DNA from 2 places in the Streptomyces sp. PH9007 genome. Region 1 is predicted to be linked to the other one. Evidence: riboswitches for the same ligand, from Rfam matches in the RefSeq annotation. Region 1 holds a riboswitch; the other holds the start of a gene.
The links. Region 1 has a riboswitch for cyclic di-AMP ahead of ACTFAP_RS09445 (peptidoglycan DD-metalloendopeptidase family protein). Riboswitches for the same ligand answer to the same signal wherever they lie in the genome.
Positions count from the first base shown of each region.

Region 1 (7,213 bases):
AGAAGCTCGGCATCAAGGGCTCGCCGACCCGCGAGGTCTACCTGGACAACGTCCGCATCCCGGCCGACCGGTTGATCGGCGAGGAGGGCACCGGCTTCGCCACCGCGATGCGGACTCTGGACCACACTCGGATCACCATCGCGGCGCAGGCGCTGGGCATCGCGCAGGGCGCGCTGGACTACGCCAAGGGGTACGTCGCCGAGCGCAAGCAGTTCGGGCGTCCGGTCGGTGACTTCCAGGGCGTGCAGTTCATGCTGGCCGACATGGCGATGAAGCTGGAGGCGGCCCGCCAGCTGACGTACGCGGCGGCGGCGCGCTCGGAGCGCGGCGACTCCGACCTCACGTTCTTCGGCGCGGCGGCGAAGTGCTACGCCTCGGACGCGGCGATGGAGATCACCACGGACGCGGTGCAGCTGCTGGGCGGCTACGGCTACACCCGGGACTACCCGGTGGAGCGGATGATGCGGGACGCCAAGATCACCCAGATCTATGAGGGCACCAACCAGATCCAGCGCATCGTGATGGCGCGCAACCTGCCCTGACGCACGGGCCGGGAACGGCGGGCGGTCAGGGCGCGATGCCCTGGGCCGCCCGCCGTTTTTCCATGAGGGCCTCGACCCCGTCGAGGATGAAGTCGAGGCCGTAGAAGAACTCCTCCTCCGGCGTGGTGCGGTCATCGGCGAAGACGCCGGCCTCCACGATCGCGCTGAGCGCCGGGTAGCACCCCTCCTCCACCACCCTGGCCAGCACCTGGTGGTACGCGGCGCCCCATTCGGTGTAGGTCAGGCCGGTGGAGGGGGCGGCGCGGCGGACCACTTCGGCCTGGCGCGCCTCGGTCAGCGCGTAGCCGGAGATCACGCTGAGCACGCCCATCCGGTCCTCGGGGGTGAGCGGGGTGGGCTCCATGGCGGACAGGCCCGCTTCCATCCAGGCGACGTTGTTGGGCCCCATGGGCGGGGTGCCGATGGGGACGTCGAGCAGCCAGGGCCGGGCCATCAGGACCTGGTACTGGGCGTGCGAGAAGGCCCGGACCCGGGCGCGCCACTCGGTGGGCCAGTCGGTGGTCTCCGGCCGCCCGGTCGCCTGTTCGAACATCAGGTCGACGAGGTCGTCCTTGCCGGGGATGTACCGGTACAGCGACATGGTGGTGACTCCCAGCCGCTTGGCGACCTTGCCCATGGTCACCCCGGCCATGCCCTCCGCGTCCGCGAGCTCCACCGCGGTGTCCACGATCTGATCCACCGTCAGTGCACCGCGTGGCCCGCGGCTGCCCGGCCGCTGCCTGCGCCACAGCAGGTCGGCCGTGTGCTCGGGGTCGCGCCGCGCCGCCATGCCGTTCTCCTCCGGTCCCGTTCACGATTGACGCCATCTTAAAACTGTGTATCTTGTAGACAGTAGTGTACTTGATACACAGTTTCGGGGACGGGAAAGGCACCACCCATGGCAGAGCACGCCATCGTGGCCGAGGGGCTGCGCAAGCGGTACGGGGGCACCTACGCCCTCAACGGATTCGATCTCACCGTCGAGACGGGCACCCTGCACGGTGTGCTCGGCCCCAACGGCGCCGGCAAGACCACCGCCGTGCGGGCGCTGGCCACCCTGCTGCGGTACGACGCGGGCCGGGCCACCGTCTGCGGCCTGGACGTGGCGCGCGAGCCGCAGCGGGTACGCGGCGCCATCGGGCTCACCGGCCAGTACGCCGCCGTCGACGAGACGCTCAGCGGCCGGCAGAACCTGGTGATGTTCGGGCGGCTGCACCGGATGTCCAAGGCGGCGGCCGGACGGCGCGCCGACGAACTGCTGGAGCGGTTCGGCCTCACCGCCGCCGGCGCCAAGTCGGCCGGACAGTACTCCGGCGGCATGCGGCGCCGGCTGGACCTGGCCGCCAGCATCATCCGCACCCCCCGGGTGCTGTTCCTGGACGAGCCCACCACCGGACTCGACCCGCGCAGCCGCAACGAGGTGTGGGACGCGGTGCGCGACCTGCTCGCCGCCGGCACCACCGTGCTGCTGACCACGCAGTACCTGGAGGAGGCCGACCAGCTCGCCGACCGCATCTCGGTGGTCGACGCGGGCCGGGTCATCGCCGAGGGCACCGCCGACGAGCTGAAGGCCCGCATCGGGGGCGACCGGGTGGAGATCGTCACCCGGCGGGCCGGGGACCTGGTGACGGTGGCCGCCCTGCTGGAGCGGATAGCGGGCGCGCCCGCCACCACCGACCCGGACACCCGGCGGGTGGGCGTCCCGGTCACCGACCGGGTGGCGGCGCTGACCGAGGTCGTACGGGGTCTGCACGACGCCGGACTGACGGTGGAGGACATCGGCACCCGGCGGCCGACCCTCGACGAGGCGTTCCTGCACCTCACGGCGGGGCGTACGGGGAAGACGGAGGTGGCGGCATGAGGAAGCTCCGTCTGGCGGCGGCCGACAGCTGGGTGATGACGGGCCGCAACATGGCGCACGTGGTGCGCTCGCCCGAGGAGATCGGCATCTACTTCATGCTGCCGATCATGTTCGTGCTGGTCTTCGGCTACGTCTTCGGCAGCGGCATGCAGCTGCCGGACGGCGGCAACTACCGGGAGTTCCTGCTGCCGGGCGTGTTCGCGATGACCATGCTGTACGGGATGGGGGCCACCGCCACCTCGGTCGCGCACGACGCCCAGCGCGGGGTGGTGGACCGGTTCCGTTCGCTGCCGATCGCCCGCTCCGCGCTGCTGACCGGGCGCAGCGTCGCGGATCTGTTCCGGGCGCTGCTGGAGATCGCCGTCCTGGTGGGATGCGGGCTGCTGGTGGGCTGGACCTGGCACCGCGGCATCGGGTACGCGCTGCTGGCGGTGGCGCTCGTACTGGCGCTGCGGATCGCGATGACCTGGGTCGGGATCTTCGTGGGGCTGCTGGTGCCCAACCCGGACACGGTCGGCGTCATCGTCTTCCCGCTGGCCTTCCCGCTGACCGCGGTCTCCAACGTGTTCGTGGCGCCCGAGCTGATGCCGGGGTGGCTGGGCACGATCTCGGCGTGGAACCCGCTGTCGGCGACGGTGTCGGCGATCCGGGAGCTGTTCGGCAACCCGGGTCTGCACACGGCGGGCGCCAGCTGGCCGACGGAGAACGCGATGGCGCTCGCCATCGCGTGGCCGGTGGTCCTGGTCGCGGTGTTCGCGCCGCTGGCGGTACGCCGCTACCAGAACCTCAGCCGCTGAGCCGGAGCCGGGGGCCGGGCGGATAAGCCGGGGCCCGGGGCGGGTACGGAGAACGCCCGCCCCGCCGTCCACGGGGGGGCGGCGGGGCGGGCGGGGCCGGTGCGGGCGGCCGTCGGGGAGGCGTCAGAGAGTGACGCCCTGGGCCCGCAGGTAGGCCAGCGGGTCGATGTCCGAGCCGTAGTCGGCGCCGGTCCTGATCTCGAAGTGCAGGTGCGGCCCGGTGCTGTTGCCGGTGCTGCCGACGCCGCCGATCTCGTCACCGGCGGACACCGACTGGCCGGCGCTCACCGAGAGCGAGGACAGGTGGGCGTACTGGCTGTAGTGGCCGTCCGCGTGCTGGATGACGACCTGGTTGCCGTAGCTGCCGCCGTCGCCGGCCGAGATGACCTCGCCGTCGCCCACGGCCAGCACCGGGGTGCCGGTGGCGGCCGGGAAGTCGATGCCGGTGTGGTAGCCGCTGGCCCACATGGAGCCGGCCACCTTGTAGCCGGTCGCCAGGGCGCCGTCGGCGATCGGGGAGACCCAGCCGCCGGTCGCCGGGGCGGGCTCCGCCGCGGGGGTCTCCACCTCGGCGGTGGCCGTCTTGGTGCCCGCGTAGGTGGACAGCTCCAGCTTCAGGCCGGGCTTGATGAGACCGGCGTCGGCGCCGATGGCGGCCTTGTTGTCGGCGTACAGACCCTTCCAGCCACCCTCCAGACCCAGGTCGCGGGCGATCTTGCTCAGGGTGTCACCAGCCTTGACGGTGTACGTGGCGGTGACGGCCGGCTCGTCGGCGGCGTGTGCGGCACCGGCGGTGGCCAGCGGCACGGCGATGCCGGCGCCGCCGATGGCCAGCAGCACGGAGGCACGGGTGAGACGGGTGAAGCGATGGGCGCGCGAGGCGCGGTGACGACCGCGTCCGGACATACGGGGACTCCTCTCATCGCCTGCGAGGTGAGCTGTCGGGTTCGGGCCGAGAAGGAGCCCGGCCACTGCCGTCGGACGAGCCGCGCGGCGGTGGCTTCACCCCGAGCCGGTCCGTGCTGCGTACGGGCCGGCGGGAAGTGGTTCCCCCGCTCCTGTCATGGGGAAGGACTGCGTTTCCGTGGCCGGTGACAGGATTGGGCGTCCGGTCGCGGATCGTCGCGGGTGCGACGCGGGAGCACCGTAATCCCGTTAATTCGGACAAGACAACAAGCGGCGGCGGGCGCGGGCTTGATCACGCAACAGAAACGGGAATGATCACCTTCGGGCGATCATTCCCGTTCTGCACCAACTTCACGTATGAATGTCCCACTTGCCGACCTTGCGGAGCGGCGCCCCGCACCTCGCCGGAACCCCGTCAGGGGCGGAAAGTGAGGTCGGTCACCACGCATCTCCCAAGAGACGCTATCCCACCCAATGTTCTCAATGTCCGGAATCGGCAGTGACCGGGCCGTCCAGCTGCTCGATGGTGGCGTTCGAGGGACCGCGCCGCGCGCCGAGACCGGCGGCCACCGTCTCCGCGTCACGCAGCACGCGGACCGCGTTCTGCCAGGTCAGCTTGGCCAGATCGGCGTCCGACCAGCCGCGCCGCAGCAGCTCCGCGATGAGGTTGGGGTAGCCCGCCACCGAGTCCAGGCCCTGGGGCAGGAACGCCGTGCCGTCGAAGTCACCGCCGATGCCGAGGTGATCGACGCCCGCCACCTCGCGCATGTGGTCCAGATGGTCGGCCACCGTCGCCGGGGTCGCCACCGGACGCGGGTGGGCCTCCTCGAAGGCCCGCTGGACGCGCATACCGGCTTCCGTGGTGTCCAGGTGGTGCAGCCCGTGCGCGCGCATGTTCTCGTCCGCGCGGCGCGTCCACTCCACCGCCGCCGGCAGCACGAACTTCGGCACGAAGGTCGCCATCGCCACCCCGCCGTTGCCCGGCAGCGCGGCCAGCACGTCGTCGGGGATGTTGCGCGGGTGGTCGCACACGGCGCGCGCCGAGGAGTGCGAGAAGATCACCGGCGCCTCGCTGACCCGCAGCGCGTCGCGCATGGTGTCGGCGGAGACGTGGGAGAGATCGACGAGCATGCCGATCCGGTTCATCTCGCGCACGACCTCCTCGCCGAACGCGCTGAGGCCGCCGTGCCGGGGCTCGTCGGTGGCCGAGTCCGCCCAGTCGATGGTGTCGTTGTGGGTGAGCGTCATGTAGCGCACGCCCAGCGTGTACAGGGCGCGCAGCGTGGCCAGCGAGTTGTTGATGGAGTGCCCGCCCTCGGCGCCCATCAGGGAGGCGATCCGGCCCTCGGCGCGCGCCTTCTCCATCTCGTCCGCCGAGGCCGCCGGGGCGAGTTCGCCGGGGTGGCGGGCGAGCAGCTGCCGTACGACATCGATCTGCTCCAGGGTGGAGCTGACCGCCGCGTCGCCGGCGTAGTCGGAGCGGGTGTACACCGACCAGAACTGCGCGCCGACCCCGCCCGCCCGCAGCCGCGGCAGGTCGGTGTGCAGGTGGGCGCTCTGGTCGGTGGCGATGTCGCGCCGGTCCAGGTCGTAGCGGACCTGCTCGCGCAGCGCCCACGGCAGGTCGTTGTGGCCGTCCACCACGGGGTGTTCGGCGAGCAGGGCGCGGGCCCGCTCCAGGTGTGCGCTCAGGTCGCTCACCGGGCGGCCTCCCCGTCCTTGCGCAGCGAGGCCCGCAGCTTGCGGCCCTTCTCGGTGGCCTGCGCGTTGAGCACGGTCTGGAAGTCCCGCATCCGGTCGCGCAGCTTCGGGTCGTGCGCGGCGAGGATGCGCACCGCCAGCAGGCCGGCGTTGCGGGCGCCGCCCACCGAGACGGTGGCGACCGGCACCCCGGCCGGCATCTGCACGATGGACAGCAGCGAGTCCATGCCGTCCAGGTGCTTGAGCGGCACCGGGACGCCGATGACGGGCAGCGGGGTGAGGGCGGCGAGCATGCCGGGCAGATGGGCGGCGCCGCCGGCGCCGGCGATGATGGCCTTCAGCCCGCGCTCGGCGGCCCGTTCGCCGTAGGTGACCATCTCGCGCGGCATGCGGTGCGCGGAGACCACGTCCGCCTCGTAGGGCACCTCGAACTCGTCGAGGGCCTGGGCGGCGGCCTGCATGACCGGCCAGTCGGAGTCGGAGCCCATGACCAGGCCGACCACGGGAGGTGCGGCCGGCGCGTTACGGATGCTCATTCGTCGATCGTTCCCCGCAGGTAGTCGGCGGCGTGCCGGGCGCGTTCGCGGACCTCGGACAGCTCGTCGCCGTAGGTGGTGACATGGCCGACCTTGCGGCCGGGCTTCACGTCCTTGCCGTACATATGGATCTTCAGCCCGGGGTCGCGTGCCATGCAGTGCAGATACGCCGGGTACATGTCCGGGTAGTCGCCGCCCAGGACGTTGACCATGACGGTCCACGGGGCGCGCGGGCGGGGGTCGCCCAGCGGGAGGTCGAGGACGGCCCGCAGGTGGTTGGCGAACTGGGAGGTGATGGCGCCGTCCTGGGTCCAGTGGCCGGAGTTGTGCGGGCGCATCGCCAGCTCGTTGACCAGCACCCGGCCGTCGGTGGTCTCGAACAGCTCGACGGCGAGGTGGCCGGTGACGTTCAGCTCGGCGGCGATCCGCAGGGCCAGCTGCTGGGCGGCGGCGCCCAGCTCCTCGGGCAGGCCGGGGGCGGGTGCGATGACCGTGTCGCACACGCCGCGCACCTGGATGGACTCCACGACCGGGTACGCCACGGCCTGGCCGTGCGGGGAGCGGACCACGTTGGCGGCCAGCTCGCGCGTGTAGTCGACCTTCTCCTCGGCGAGCACCGGCACGCCGGCCAGGAACGGCTGGGCGATGGCCGCGTCCTCGGCGGAGTCCACCACCCACACGCCCTTGCCGTCGTAGCCGCCGCGCACGGTCTTCAGGACGACGGGGAAGCCCCCGGCCTCCTCGGCGGCGAACCGCGCCACATCGGCCGGGTCGGCGACGATCCGGTGCCGGGGGCAGGGGATGCCGAGCTCGGTCAGGCGGGCCCGCATGACGCCCTTGTCCTGGGCGTGCACCAGGGCGTCGGGGCCG
Region 1 covers NZ_CM187440.1:2,109,285-2,116,497, forward strand. The annotation lists gene ACTFAP_RS09425 (acyl-CoA dehydrogenase family protein) at 1-542, shown strand, start outside; gene ACTFAP_RS09430 (TetR/AcrR family transcriptional regulator) at 568-1,332, opposite strand; gene ACTFAP_RS09435 (ATP-binding cassette domain-containing protein) at 1,441-2,403, shown strand; gene ACTFAP_RS09440 (ABC transporter permease) at 2,400-3,200, shown strand; gene ACTFAP_RS09445 (peptidoglycan DD-metalloendopeptidase family protein) at 3,324-4,106, opposite strand; cyclic di-AMP (ydaO/yuaA leader) riboswitch at 4,112-4,283, opposite strand; gene ACTFAP_RS09450 (membrane dipeptidase) at 4,587-5,798, opposite strand; gene purE (5-(carboxyamino)imidazole ribonucleotide mutase) at 5,804-6,343, opposite strand; gene ACTFAP_RS09460 (5-(carboxyamino)imidazole ribonucleotide synthase) at 6,340-7,213, opposite strand, start outside.

Region 2 (7,213 bases), 1.3 Mb from region 1:
GACGCGGGAGCCGGACGCCGCAGAGCCGGACCGGGGCCGGCTGGTGGTGCTGATCACCGATGACGAGGACAGCGCCGGGCGGCTGGACGTACCTGCGGACGCGGCGCCGCCGGTCGCTGTCGTCTCGTACGGCTCGCTCGGCTGCGAGCACCTGTACAACCGGATGCTCATCGCCTCGGGCGGCCTGTGTTTCGACAGCTCGGGGTCGCCGGGGGCGGCGCTCGCCGGGACCCTGCGGGGCCTGACCGCGCCCCGGGAGCCGTGATGACGCGGCATCGCGCGGTACGGGCGCGGGTACTGTCGGGGCTGCTGGCGCTGTCGGTGGCGGCCGGGTGCAGCGGGGCGCCGGACCCGGGCCGGACTCCGGCCCGGCCGGACGACGGGCGCCCGCTGGTGGTGGTCAGCGGCGCGGACCTGACCAGCCGCGAGGGCGAGGGCGTACGGCAGGCGCTGATCGACGCCTGGAACGCGGACGAGGACAACCGCCCGGCCCGGCTGGTGGAGCTGCCGCGCACCGAGGACGGCCAGCACAGTGAGCTGATCGCCGCGCTCCAGTCGGGCAGCGCCGACTTCGACGTGCTGAACCTGGACACCACCTGGGTACCGGAGTTCGCCGAGGCCGGGCTCATCCGTCCGCTGGACGACACCCTGCTGGACGCCGGCTTCCTGGCCCAGGCCGCACAGGCGGGCCGCTGGCGCGAGCGGGCGTACGCCGTGCCGTTCAACACCGACGTCGGACTCCTCTACTACCGCCAGGACCTGCTCACCGCGCTCGGCCGCGAACCGGGGGAACTGCTGGGCCACGAGACGCTCGGCGAGCTGATCGCGCAGTGGCCGGGCGGCCAGGAACACCCGCTGTACGTCACGCAACTGCGCCCGTACGAGGGGCTGACGGTCAACGTGCTGGAGGCGTTCTGGAGCGTGGGGGTGGAGCTGACCGACGAGCGGGGCCGCTACCGGGGCAGCGAGGAGGAACTGCGGCGCGGGCTGAGGGAACTGCTGCGGATCGCGGACGGCAGCAAGCTGAGCGAACGCGCCCGGGAGGCGGACGAGACCGGCGCGCTGCGCGAGTTCACGGGGGAGACGGACGGCGGCGACCCGTCCGGGGTGGTGCTGATGCGGAACTGGCCGTACGCGTACCAGCACCTGGACGCCACGCTGCCGGACGGCGCGGACTTCGGTGTGGTCCCGCTGCCGGGGGCGGCGGCGCTGGGCGGGCAGTCGCTCGCGGTCTCGGCCGACAGCGCGCGGGCGGCGGACGCCGAGCGGCTGATCCGCTTCCTGACGGCGGAGCCGGACAGCCAGCGCAGGCTGCTGGAAGCGGGGTTCGCTCCGGCCCTGCGGGACGCGTACGGCATCGGGGACCCGACGGAACTGGACTGCGCGGCCGTCACGGCGGTGGCGGTGCCCCGGGCGCCGGGGGAGCCGGCGGAGGGCGCGGTGCGCGAGGTGCCGCCGGGGTATCCGGAGTTGCTGTGGTGCGCGCTGGAGGAGGCCAGGGCACGGCCGGCGAGCCCGTACTATCCGGCGTTCTCGCGCGAGTTGCGGCAGGAGGTGGCGCAACTGCTGGCCGGGAACGGGTCGGTGGAGGGGACGGCGGAGCGGCTGCACCAGAAGCTGGCGCTCGCACTGGAGGGACGCCTTTCACCGTGAGTGATCGGAAGACATCACTCCGATAACAACTGACACACCGTCAGAAACACTTGCCATGGCAGCAACAAAAATCTATGGGGTAATTTGCCATGATCCACACCTGTTTGAGGGGGGAAAGTGCCTGACTCAATTCCCGGATCCACTTGGAATTACGGCGGGCCGTCTATTAACGTTCGATAACGCAGCGCGGTCGTCTCCGCCGTCGCCAAGACGGCGGTCGTGCTGTACCGCCTAATCCACGGCACGCCACCAGCGCGCCGGGAACCGGGGAACCACCACTTGGGGTGCATCGGACGGCCCACCGTCCGTAGGAGACCTTCCTGCTCCGAACCCGTCAGCTAACCCGGTCGGCGAAGGAAGGAAAGGAGAACGCCTCCGTGGCGTCGAACCCGCACGGGTCCCACCCCGCCTACTACGGGCCGCAGACCATCGAGGACGAGCCCCGTACCGAGTGGAACCCCAGCGCCGAGACCCTGCGCCCCGTGCGCGGCCGGCACCGGGTCGCCCGGCAGCGTGGCGGCACCATGGCACGCAGCCGCGCGGTCCTCGGCGTCGGCATGTTCGCCGCCGTCGGTGCCGGCGGCATGGCCACCGCCCAGGAGGGCGGCACGGGTTCCGTACCCGGCCTCGACTCCGTGCGCTCCATCCCCGACCAGATCCCCGTCCTCGGCGACCTGATCTCCTCCCCGGAGAGCGAGCCGGAGGTGCAGGACACCACCTCGGTGACCGCGTTCACCGAGGCCCAGGACGCCGGCGAGGCGCTGCGCGCCCGCATCCTCCAGCAGGCCGAGGAACAGGAAGCCACCGCCCAGGCCGCCGAGCACGCCCAGGTCCTGGCCAGCGCGCAGAGCGACGCCGTCGCCGCCGCCGCCGAACTCGCCGAGGCCGAGCGGCTCGCCGAGGAGCAGCGGCAGCGCGAGGCCGAGGAAGAGCGTCAGCGCCTGGAGGAGGAGCGCCGCCTCGCCGAACTGCGCGCCAGCTACACCCTCCCCCTCACCAGCTACACGCTGTCCTCCGGCTTCGGCGCCAGCGGCTCCATGTGGTCCTCGACCCACACCGGGACCGACTTCGCCGCCCCCACCGGCACCCCCGTGAAGAACGTGCACACCGGCACCGTCAAGGAAGCCGCCTGGGCCGGCTCGTACGGCTACCGCATCATCATCGAGCAGGAGGACGGCACCGAACTCTGGTACTGCCACCTCTCCTCGATGAACGTCACCGCGGGACAGTCCGTCGACACCGGCGACACCATCGGCCGGGTCGGCTCCACCGGGAACTCCTCGGGGCCCCACCTGCACCTGGAGGTCCGCCCCGGCGGCGGTGACCCGATCGACCCGCTGGCGTGGCTGCGTGGCAAGGGCCAGGCGGTCTGACCGGCCAACGACCATCCCCCCACACCGCCGCCGGCCCTGGTGACTCCCCCCGACACCAGGGCCGGCGGCATACCCTGACCGCCATGAACCCCATCGGCGATCTTCAGGTGTCCGGGCTCTGCCTGGGCGGCAATGTCTTCGGCTGGACGGCGGACGAGGCCGAATCCTTCGCGGTACTGGACGCGTACGTCGCGGCCGGCGAGAACTTCATCGACACCGCCGACGCCTACTCGGCCTGGGTGGAGGGCCACCGCGGCGGCGAGTCCGAAACGGTGATCGGCCGCTGGCTGGCGCGCCGCGGCCGGCGCGACGACGTGGTGGTGGCCACCAAGGTGGGCCGCCACCCGGAGCACATGGGCCTGTCGGCCGACACCATCAAGGCGGCGGCGGACGCCTCGCTGCGCCGCCTGGGCGTGGACCACATCGACCTCTACTACACCCACTTCGACGACGAGTCCGTCGAGGTCGCGGAGATCATCACGGCCCTGGACGACCTGGTCCGCGCGGGCAAGGTCCGCGAGATCGGCGCCTCCAACATCTCCCCGGACCGCCTGGAGGCCTCGCTGGCCTTCTCCACCCGGGAGAACAAGGCCCGCTACACGGCCCTCCAGCCCCGCTACAACCTGATGTCCCGGGACAGCTACGAAGGCCCCCTCGCCGACCTGGCCACCCGCCACGGGCTGGCGGTCATGCCGTACTCGGCCCTGGCCAGCGGCTTCCTGACCGGCAAGTACCGCCCCGGCGCCCCCGTCACCAGCGCCCGCTCGACCGCGGCCTCCCGCCACCTGGACACGGACCGGGGCCGCGCCGTGCTGTCGGCCCTGGACGAGGTGGCGACGGCCCACAACACCGAACTCTCCACCATCGCCCTCTCCTGGCTGGCGGCCCGCCCCACCATCACCGCCCCCATCGCCAGCGCCCGCACCCCCGACCAACTCCCCCCACTCCTGAAGTCCACCACCGTGACCCTCACGGAAACAGACCTCACGACCCTGACAAACGCCTCGGCCTGAGGAAGCCGGTGGGTGGACGATCACATACGATCGTTCGGTCCGTTGTGGCCGAGAACTGGAGGGCGCGTGAACGAGGGATCGCGGAGCGCCGATCCGCGCCCCACGCCGTCCTCCGCCGCGGTCTCCTCCCGCATGAGCCGGCAGGCCAGCCGCAACACCGGTCCCGAGCTGGCGATCCGTCGTCTTCTCCACGCCACCGGGCACCGATACCGCCTGCACCGGAAGGTGCCCGGGATGTCCCGTCGAACCATCGACATCGCCTTCCCGGGCCCCAAGGTCGCCGTATTCGTGGACGGCTGCTTCTGGCACGGTTGCCCCGAACACGCGACGCAGCCGAAGGCGAACAAGGACTGGTGGCGCCAGAAACTCGACAAGAACATCAACCGGGACCGGGAGACGACCGAGCGATTGTCCGCCGAGGGCTGGAGGGTGCTGCGCTTCTGGGAGCACGAGAAGCCGGATGCGGTGGCCGTCCGGATCGCCCAAGTGGTGGCTGCCCGCGGGGCGGGCGAATGACAACAAGAATGAGGGAGAGATCTTGATCTGCCTCGCACCTCCGGACAGGGAAATGACCGACGTTCATATGTGAGACGTACGAGGAGACCAGTCTGACAGTGAAGGCTTCCCCGAAGGTCGCCACAGCATCCATGGCGCTTGAGGAGTTGAAGTCACCAACAGCGTCCCCGCCGCCTGCGAATGGACGGGTGAACTTGAAGGGGAGGTCCTGCAAGCACGCTCAGACCTGCTGGGGTGGCGCTGTTGCCATCCCCGAGGAGTTCATGAACACAGCCACCAATTTCTCCATCGCTACTGGGCGGGGTTCGCACCCATCTTGCTCGATGGCTGGCAGTAGTGAGTTCGCGGTTCTCGTCCAACAACCGCCAGCAGTAGTCGTTCTGGCCACCGCACCTTCTCTGAAATCCTGGAGGGGCCTGGAGGTCTCAATCGCCAGGCTGGCCAAGGTGACTCAACGGCTTTTGCGTTATGCCTCGCGAAGCCGGGGGACAGCGCTCCGAAGAGATGGCCTTCACCAGACAAGCACCTTTCGGTACCATGCGCCGAGGGGGATTTCGGTTGGGGTGGGACGAGGCAGCGCATCCTCGTACGAGGCTTGAGAAGTCCTGTCACATGCCGCTGCGCAGAGCACACAGACGAATCGACCGCACAGGGCTGACCGGGTACGGAGCGTAAAAAAGATGGAGTTCGACGTTGCTGCTCCCGACCCTGCCGGCATGGTGGCGTCCCTCAGTTCACTCGGCTACTCCCTTCCTGCCGCCGTCGCAGATCTCGTGGACAACAGCATCTCGGCAGAGGCCAAGAACATTGACATCGACTTCACATGGGATGGACCGGGTTCCTGGATTGCGGTGACGGACGACGGCAGGGGGATGACGGAGCCGGAGCTGGTGACCGCCATGACGGTGGCGGCCCGCGGCCCGTCCACCGAGCGGAGCGCCACGGATCTCGGCCGTTTCGGGGTGGGGTTGAAGTCCGCTTCCTTCTCCCAGTGCCGCAAGCTCACCGTCGCCACCGTCAAGGACGGGATTTGGCACGTTCGGACGTGGGATCTCGGTGTCGTGGAGCTCTGCAAGGAGTGGCGGCTTCTCCGTAACTCCGGCGACATGACCACGACTCGCCTGCGTCGGATCGCAGGAAGTATGCAGCACGGGACTGTCGTCCTTTGGGAGCACCTCTCCGGCTACCACAACACCGCTGTGACCAGTGACGACGAAAGGATGCAGTCCCAGTTCTATACGGAGGCCGAGCGAACTCAAGCCCACCTGTCAATGGTCTTCGCCCGCTTTCTGCAGCGTCCTGCCCGGTGCCGGATCCGGGTGCGCGGCTCCGAACTTTCCCCCTGGGACCCGTTCCTGTCCACGCACCCATCGGTACAGCGGGTCCCCTGGGAACCGTTGCCGCTGGGATCGGAGTCGGTGCGCGTGGAGCCCTTCGTCCTCCCGACAGCCCAGCGCCTCTCGGGGGCCGAGTATGAGTCGGCTGCCGGGCCCAGGGGATGGCTGGGGCAGCAGGGGTTCTACGTCTACCGACGTGACCGTTTGATCCTGGCCGGTGACTGGCTGGGGATCCGCGGGCTGCGGTGCGAGGAGAAATACAACCTCGCGCGGATCGCGGTGGACATCCCTGCGGAGACCGATGTCGACTGGGGCGTGGATGTGCGCAAGGCGAGCGTGGTTCCCCCCGTCTCCTTGCGTCGTCACTTGGAGAGGATCGCCAGGTACACCCGTGAGGCCGCCTCACGTTCCGCACGACAACGTGGTCAGGTGGTGTCGCGAGCGCATGGTAGCCCCCTGAAGTTCGCCTGGAACGTGAAGCGTCACGATGGCCGGATCGTTCTGCGTATCAACAGAAAACACCCTTTGGTGGAGGCCGCGATGGATTATCAGGGCGGGAATCCGGACGTTCTCCGCTCGATGATCCGCCTCTTGGAGGAGACGGTCCCGGTCACAGCGCTCCGCATGCTCCACGAGACCGACACGGTTGACGACCCCGAACCTTTCGGCGGCCCGGGGCCGGCCGCTCCGGAAACCGTCGCCATCGCCCGCCAGGTGTACGAAACACTCCTTGGGCAGGGCCGCTCTCCTGAGAACGCCCGGGGAGTGCTCAGCTCCATGTCTCCCTTCGACGAGCAACAAGGTTTCTGGAACTCCTGACCCACCTGGTAGTCCCCACTCCCAACCGATCCGGCCGCAGGAGGTCGCTGTGAGCACCATCCCCGAAGACAGTCTCGAGAAGGCCGAGCAGACTGCGGTACTGCTCCTGCCAGGTGACCGCCAGGCGACGTCGGCCGAGGTGGACTTCGCCGTGAACACCGCGGTCAGTATCCTCGCTGCGCAGGGGATCACCGTAGAGCGTGGCCAGGTGCGGAAGGTGCTCGAAAGCCGGACTTCCGTGTTCCAAGCTGATTCCTCCGCATTGAAGAACGACGAGGGCCACGTACCCTGGCTCGCCGACGCCAAGGCCGACCGTAAGTGGGACTTCTGGGACCGCTACCGGCGCTACCTCCTGAGCGTCTCCAAACTCCCAACGCAGGTCGTACGCCGACTGGACCAGAGCACCGACGACGTTCTCGGTGAGCTGGAAGACCCTCAGCGAGAAGGCGCCTGGCGCCGGACCGGGCTCGTGATCGGACAGGTCCAGTCCGGCAAGACAGGA
Region 2 covers NZ_CM187440.1:3,429,658-3,436,870, forward strand. The annotation lists gene ACTFAP_RS15690 (caspase, EACC1-associated type) at 1-265, shown strand, start outside; gene ACTFAP_RS15695 (extracellular solute-binding protein) at 265-1,653, shown strand; cyclic di-AMP (ydaO/yuaA leader) riboswitch at 1,872-2,021, shown strand; gene ACTFAP_RS15700 (M23 family metallopeptidase) at 2,031-3,026, shown strand; gene ACTFAP_RS15705 (aldo/keto reductase) at 3,110-4,039, shown strand; gene ACTFAP_RS15710 (very short patch repair endonuclease) at 4,106-4,555, shown strand; gene ACTFAP_RS15715 (ATP-binding protein) at 5,236-6,711, shown strand; gene ACTFAP_RS15720 (Z1 domain-containing protein) at 6,761-7,213, shown strand, end outside.
Region 2: it holds a riboswitch for cyclic di-AMP, as region 1 does, so the genes downstream of both, ACTFAP_RS15700 (M23 family metallopeptidase) here and ACTFAP_RS09445 (peptidoglycan DD-metalloendopeptidase family protein) in region 1, are expected to answer to the same signal.